2 linked regions of the Undibacterium parvum genome follow. The protein of the gene in region 1 binds, or shares a complex with, the protein of each later gene. Links are inferred from orthologs where the notes say so. Each region holds a gene or a part of one and is shown in the gene's direction. Other genes may lie near its edges. The genes, in order: uvrB and EJN92_RS04730.

Region 1 (3,219 bases):
TTCAAACAGGGCGCGGTGATTTTCCCAGCTAGGGTCGCTGATCCACACTTGCGCATCTGGTGCGAAGCGCTTCAAAAAGTCCGCGCCCAGTTTTAATGCTCCAGTACCGCCGATGGCTTGTGCAGTAATTGCACGCTTCTCTTGTACTACGGCGCTATCGGCACCAAATACCAGTTCTTGTACCGCTTTGTCGTAAGCGGCTAAGCCTTCGATAGGCAGATAGGTACGCGGAGCAAATTTTTCCATCAGGATGGCTTCGGCCTTCTTGACGCATTCCAGTAAAGGTACTTTGCCGTTGTCGTCATAATAAACGCCAACGCCCAGGTTGACTTTGGCAGGATTCTGGTCGGCATTAAAGCCTTCCGTAATGCCAAGAATAGGGTCGCGAGGTGCCATGGTGATGGCGGAAAACAGGGGGGGGGTAGCGGGAGTGGTCATCGTGATAAACTGAAAAATTGTCTGCAAATTGCTAGGCAAGCCACAAACTTATGGTTGGAAGAAGAGTCAAAAGCTTTTTTCAGTCTACTATTTTAACAAAGGTAAGCGGTAAATGGCTGATTTAACACAGATATCGGGTGCGGCAGATGAGCCGAAGTTCGTTACTTTCCCGGATTCACCTTATCAATTATGTCAATTATTTCCCCCTGCAGGAGATCAGCCGGCGGCGATTGCGCAACTGGTTGAGGGGATTAATGACGGCTTATTTTTCCAGACTTTGCTGGGTGTGACGGGCTCTGGTAAAACCTATACGATGGCCAATGTAATCGCCCGTACCGGTCGACCGGCAATCATTTTCGCTCCAAATAAGACTTTGGCGGCGCAGTTATATAGTGAATTTCGTGAGTTTTTTCCGCGCAACGCAGTCGAGTATTTCGTCAGTTACTACGATTACTACCAGCCGGAAGCGTATGTGCCGCAGCGTGATTTGTTCATTGAGAAAGACTCTGCGATCAATGAGCATATCGAGCAAATGCGTCTGTCTTGTACAAAATCACTGATGGAGCGACGTGATGTGATCATCGTGGCGACGGTATCGGCGATTTACGGTATTGGTAATCCCAAGGAGTATCACAAGATGATACTGACCTTGCGCGCCAAGGATAAGGTCAGTCAGCGTGATTTGATCGCACGCTTGATACAGATGCAATACACGCGCAATGAAATTGATTTTAGCCGCGGTACTTTCCGTGTACGTGGCGATACCATCGATATTTTCCCGGCCGAACATGCTGAACTGGCACTACGGGTGGAGATGTTTGATGATGAGATCGAAAACTTGCAGCTGTTTGATCCGCTCACCGGGCGGGTTAAGCAAAAAATCCCCCGCTTTACGGTTTATCCAAGCTCACATTATGTGACTCCGCGTGAGACGGTATTGCGGGCAGTGGAGACTATCAAAATAGAGTTGCGTGAACGACTGGAGTTTTTCAGGCGCGAGAATAAGTTAATCGAAGAGCAGCGCATAGAGCAGCGCACCCGTTTCGATCTGGAAATGATGGCGGAGATTGGCTTTACTAAGGGCATAGAAAACTATTCGCGTCATTTGAGTGGTGCTTTGCCGGGTGAGCCGCCGCCAACCCTGGTCGATTATTTGCCGGCCGACGCCTTGATGTTTCTCGATGAGTCGCATGTCTTGACTGGGCAATTGAATGCCATGTACAACGGCGACCGCTCGCGCAAAACCAATTTGGTGGATTACGGCTTTCGCCTGCCGTCGGCGCTGGATAATCGTCCGCTTAAGTTTGAAGAGTTCGAGAGCAAGATGCGTCAGACTGTGTTTGTCTCGGCCACTCCGGCTGAATATGAACGAACTCACGCCGATCAGGTAGTCGAGCAGGTGGTCAGGCCGACCGGCCTGGTGGATCCGCGCATCGAGGTGCGGCCAGCGTTGACGCAGGTGGATGATCTGATGCAGGAAATTACTGCTAGAGTGAAGTTGCATGAGCGGGTCTTGGTGACTACCTTGACCAAGCGCATGTCGGAGCAGCTCACAGAATTTTTAAGTGATAACGGCATTAAAGTGCGCTATCTGCATAGTGATATCGATACCGTAGAGCGGGTAGAAATTTTGCGCGATTTACGCCTCGGCACCTTCGACGTGCTGGTCGGGATTAATCTGTTGCGTGAGGGTTTGGATATTCCAGAGGTCTCGTTAGTGGCGATCCTTGATGCCGATAAAGAGGGGTTTTTACGCTCCGAGCGCAGCCTGATTCAAACCATAGGCCGGGCTGCGCGTAATCTCAACGGAACCGCGATTTTATATGCCGACCGGATTACCGATTCCATGCGACGTGCCATCGACGAAACCGAGCGAAGGCGGAATAAACAGATCGCGTTTAATCTGGAAAACAATATCACGCCTACCGGTATCAAGAAAAAGATCAAGGACATTATTGATGGTGTCTACAATCCGCAAGAGGCGCGCGAAGAATTAGCGGTAGCGCAAGAGCAGGCTAAGTACGAAATGATGAGTGAGAAGCAAATCAGTCGCGAAATTAAGAAGTTGGAAAAACTGATGATGGATCACGCCAAGAATCTGGAGTTTGAAAAGGCGGGTATGGTCAGGGATCAACTTGCGCATCTGAAGCAGCAGTTGTTTGGTGCGGATGGTAAGGATAATCTGGCGGCACTGAGTGCAAGGCTTTAATGGTGAAGCCTATTTATTAAAGCGCGTAATATACATGCGCCTTCTGGCTTGAAATGGTCCGGAAAGGCGCATGGATACTGTGTATGCGTTTTTAGAGGTTCTCTTTTTACGTCGAATTAATTTTCGCCGCCAACTTCTGGCTGTAGCGTGATGTGATCAATATTATGGGTCACGAGTAGCATAGATTTCACGCTTTCCATGATGCGCGGCCATGCGCTGATGTCGTTGATTTCCAGATGCCCGATCAAGGCAGGATGGCCGGGCGACATCTCCCATATGTGTAAATCATGTACCGACAGTACGCCTGGTATGGCCTCGAGATCCTCGCCAATTTTGACATAGTCTATATGTTGTGGAACGCCTTCCATCAAGAAATGATAGGAGTCTGCCAGCACCCCAAAGGTGGACTTTAAAATCAATAATGAGACGAAGATAGACAGGATGGGGTCGACTTGCATCCAACCACTGAAGTAAATCACTGCGCCGGAAATGATCGCGGCAAGTGAACCGAGTAGGTCGCCCATCACATGGATTAGGGCGGCTTTGGTGTTGAGGCTATCTTTATCGTGTGA
Region 2 (3,315 bases), 2.7 Mb from region 1 along the record:
ACAAAATGCCCAACCGCTGGTGGAACGCGGCGCCAATATGGTGGCCGCCATCAGCAGCATCTATCTGGCACCGTATCCACGCACCGCTGCAGAAAATTTCGTCCGCTTGTTTGCACCATCGTAAACGCTACTAGCTTGCGGTGTGCCGCTGATAATTAATATACTGGTAGTGGGTATATTTTATTCGCCCAATGAATACGTGGGCAAATGGCAGTATTTTCTTAAAAAATTAGGGAGTATATCTAAACATACTTTTCGATCAGGCTACAGCGCGGTCTATTTGCGGTCCGCGCCTTGCTGCTAAGTTCAGGGTTTTTCTGGCGACAGCGGCTAGCTCCCGTATAATCTAGGGATGCAAAATCTCCTTCATAACCTCAATCCCGAGCAGCTCGCTGCCGTCACCTTACCCGCCCAATCGGCACTGATTTTAGCTGGTGCTGGCTCGGGTAAAACCCGGGTACTCACCACCCGTATCGCCTGGTTGATACAAACTGGGCAAATGTCGCCGCAAGCGGTGTTGGCGGTAACGTTTACGAATAAATCGGCGAAAGAAATGCTGAGCCGCCTGTCGTCTATGCTGCCGATTAATACGCGCGGCTTGTGGATAGGGACGTTTCACGGTTTGTGTAACCGACTCTTGCGCGCCCATCATAAAGATGCGGGCTTGCCGCAAACCTTTCAGATACTCGACTCTTCGGATCAACTGTCCTTCATCAAGCGTTTGCTCAAAGCGAATAATGTCGATGATGAAAAATTCCCAGCGCGTAGCGTGATGTATTTCATCAATGGCGCCAAGGATAAAGGTCTGCGCGCTGCCGCGGTCGATGCTTACGATGACAACGATAGAAAAATGGTGGCGCTCTACGATTTGTATGATGCGCAATGTCAGCGTGAAGGCGTAGTCGATTTCGCCGAATTATTATTGCGTACCTACGAATTACTCAGCCGTAATCAGCCACTGCGTGAGCATTATCAGGCGCGCTTCAAGCATATTCTGGTCGATGAGTTCCAAGATACCAATGATTTGCAATACAAGTGGCTCAAACTAATGGCCGGTAATCAGGCTGCAGTGTTCGCGGTGGGCGACGATGATCAGAGTATTTACGCCTTCCGTGGTGCCAATGTCGGCAATATGTCAGCCTTCGAACGCGAGTTTCAAGTAAAAAATCTGATTAAGCTGGAACAAAACTACCGTTCCCATGGTCATATCCTAGATACTGCCAATGCCCTGATCGCCCACAATAGCAAGCGTCTGGGCAAAAATCTGCATACCGATGCCGGACATGGCGAGCCGGTACGCATCTCTGAATCGAGTAGCGATATTCAGGAAGCACAATGGATAGTCGAAGAAGCAAAAAACCTGATGCGCGAAGGCTCATCCGGTAGCGAGATCGCGATCCTGTACCGCTCAAACGCGCAATCACGGGTGCTGGAACATGCGCTATTTTCGGCCGGCTTGCCGTATCGCGTGTATGGCGGTCAACGCTATTTTGAACGCGCCGAAATCAAACATGCGATCGCGTACATGCAGCTGATGGACAATCCGCATAATGATTCGGCTTTTTTACGTGTGGTGAATTTTCCCACCCGCGGCATAGGCGCGCGTTCTTTAGAACAATTGCAGGATGCCGCCAAACAGTACGGGATTTCGCTGTATGCGGCGGTGCCGTATGTGCCGGGTAAGGCTGGCAATTCTCTAGGCGCTTTCGTCAAATTGATAGAGGGCGCACGCTTCGAGACGCAAAACCTACCCTTGCCAGAAATGGTGCAGGTGGTGTTGGATCTGAGCACTTTGCTGACCCATTATCAGACCGAAAAAGAAGGCGCCGACAGGATAGAAAATTTGGAACAATTGGTCAATGCCGCCACCGTGTTTGTCTCGGAAGAGGGCTTTGGGCAGAACGCGCCGGCCTTATCTGGACCAAGCTCACAGGCTGCCGGTTTATTGGCGCTACCGGGCGGCATCGAGATCATCGATGCCGATGCCGCCTTGCCTATGGTGATGTCGCCGCTCTCTGCCTTCTTGTCGCATGCCTCGCTTGAGGCTGGTGATAATCAGGCGCAGGCCGGGCAAGACGCTCTGCAATTGATGACGGTGCATGCCGCTAAAGGTCTGGAGTTTGATGCCGTCTTCATCACGGGATTGGAAGAAGGTTTGTTTCCGCATGAGAATAGCGCCAAGGAAGAATCTGGGGTGGAGGAAGAGCGCCGCCTGATGTATGTGGCGATTACCCGTGCTCGTAATCGTCTGTATATCAGTTTCTCGCAAACGCGCATGCTGCATGGTCAAATTCGTTACAACATGCGCTCGCGTTTCTTTGACGAGATGCCAGAAGAATCGCTGAAATGGCTGTCGCCAAAAGTGCAAGCCAACTGGTTCGGGAATAAAAAATCAGCATGGGATGAAGCGCCAGAGGCTGGCGTGAATGCGATCGCACAAGGATTTAGCAAGAACACCGGCAGTGGCTGGCGCATAGGTCAAGGCGTGTCACACGCCAAGTTTGGCGAAGGCGTGATCGTCAACATCGAAGGTAGCGGCAGCAATGCGCGCGCACATATTAATTTCGGCCAATTTGGTATGAAGTTACTCGATTTAAGCATCGCCAAATTGGACAAAATAGCGTCTTAATTATTGGCTCGCTGTCGCTGTATAACCCAGGATAACCCAGGAGAATTATGGATAGCAATCAATTAATCCAATACGTCGGCGCCGCGATTTTCGCGGTAGCAGTTTTGCATACCTTTAGCACCGCCAGATTTCAACATCTGGCGCATGTCAGTAAACGCCATTCTGGCTTTTGGCATTTGATGGGTGAGGTGGAAGTGGTGTTTGGCTTCTGGGCCTTTGTCTTGATTGCAGCCATGGCGCTGCTTGCGAATCAAACGGTGGCAATCAATTATCTGGAAGCGCAGAATTTTACTGAGCCGCTGTTTGTATTTGTAGTGCTGACGATCGCTGGCACACGACCCATCTTGATGTCGGTGCAGTGGCTGGTCGCGCGTATAAATATGTTCTTGCCGATCTCTGCAGCGATCGGTACCTATTTTCTATGTTTATCACTGGTACCTTTGCTAGGCTCGTTTATTACCGAGCCGGCCGCCATGACACTGGCGGCGTTGATGTTGCGTGACAGTTTTTATTCCAAGGGAATTTCTCAGCGCTTGAAATATGCGACCTTAGGTGTGTTGTTTGTGAATATCTCTATCGGTGGCGTATTGACTTCATTTGCCGCACCGCCGGTCTTGATGGTGGCCGAGAAGTGGGGCTGGAATATGCACTTCATGTCTAGCGTGTTTGGCTGGAAGGCTGCGATT

The links.
Region 2: the proteins of uvrB (region 1) and EJN92_RS04730 are in contact, whole or in part, in a crystal structure (PDB 7EGT), measured with the Thermus thermophilus proteins. The link is inferred for Undibacterium parvum from one-to-one orthologs. Residues at the interface, in WP_096411307.1 of Thermus thermophilus: Glu23, Leu25, Arg26, Asp27, Gly28, Glu29, Arg30, Phe31, Arg55, Glu326, Asp327, Phe328, Glu379, Ser382, Gln383, His398, Gly400, Arg401; in WP_096412145.1 of Thermus thermophilus: His654, Arg656, Phe657, Gln666, Asp668, Glu669, Lys680, Arg681, Leu682, Ser683, Lys685, Tyr686, Ala687.

Annotation. Positions count from the first base shown.
Region 1 is NZ_CP034464.1:3,820,673-3,823,891, forward strand. The notes cover bases 205-3,098. They hold uvrB (excinuclease ABC subunit UvrB), read left to right. Parts: upstream 205-550; coding sequence 551-2,647; downstream 2,648-3,098. Other genes in these bases: EJN92_RS16720 (amino acid aminotransferase), read right to left, coding at 205-438; EJN92_RS16730 (cation diffusion facilitator family transporter), read right to left, coding at 2,764-3,098. In the rest of the region: more of EJN92_RS16720, read right to left, coding at 1-204; more of EJN92_RS16730, read right to left, coding at 3,099-3,219. UniProt on the Escherichia coli protein: The UvrABC repair system catalyzes the recognition and processing of DNA lesions. A damage recognition complex composed of 2 UvrA and 2 UvrB subunits scans DNA for abnormalities.
Region 2 is NZ_CP034464.1:1,120,200-1,123,514, reverse strand. The notes cover bases 1-2,990. They hold EJN92_RS04730 (UvrD-helicase domain-containing protein), read left to right. Parts: upstream 1-352; coding sequence 353-2,629; downstream 2,630-2,990. Other genes in these bases: EJN92_RS04725 (putative Na+/H+ antiporter), read left to right, coding at 2,677-2,990; thiE (thiamine phosphate synthase), read left to right, coding at 1-124. Also shown: more of EJN92_RS04725, read left to right, coding at 2,991-3,315. UniProt on the Escherichia coli protein: A helicase with DNA-dependent ATPase activity. Unwinds DNA duplexes with 3'-5' polarity. Translocates on single-stranded DNA with 3'-5' polarity. Initiates unwinding more efficiently from a nicked substrate than double-stranded DNA.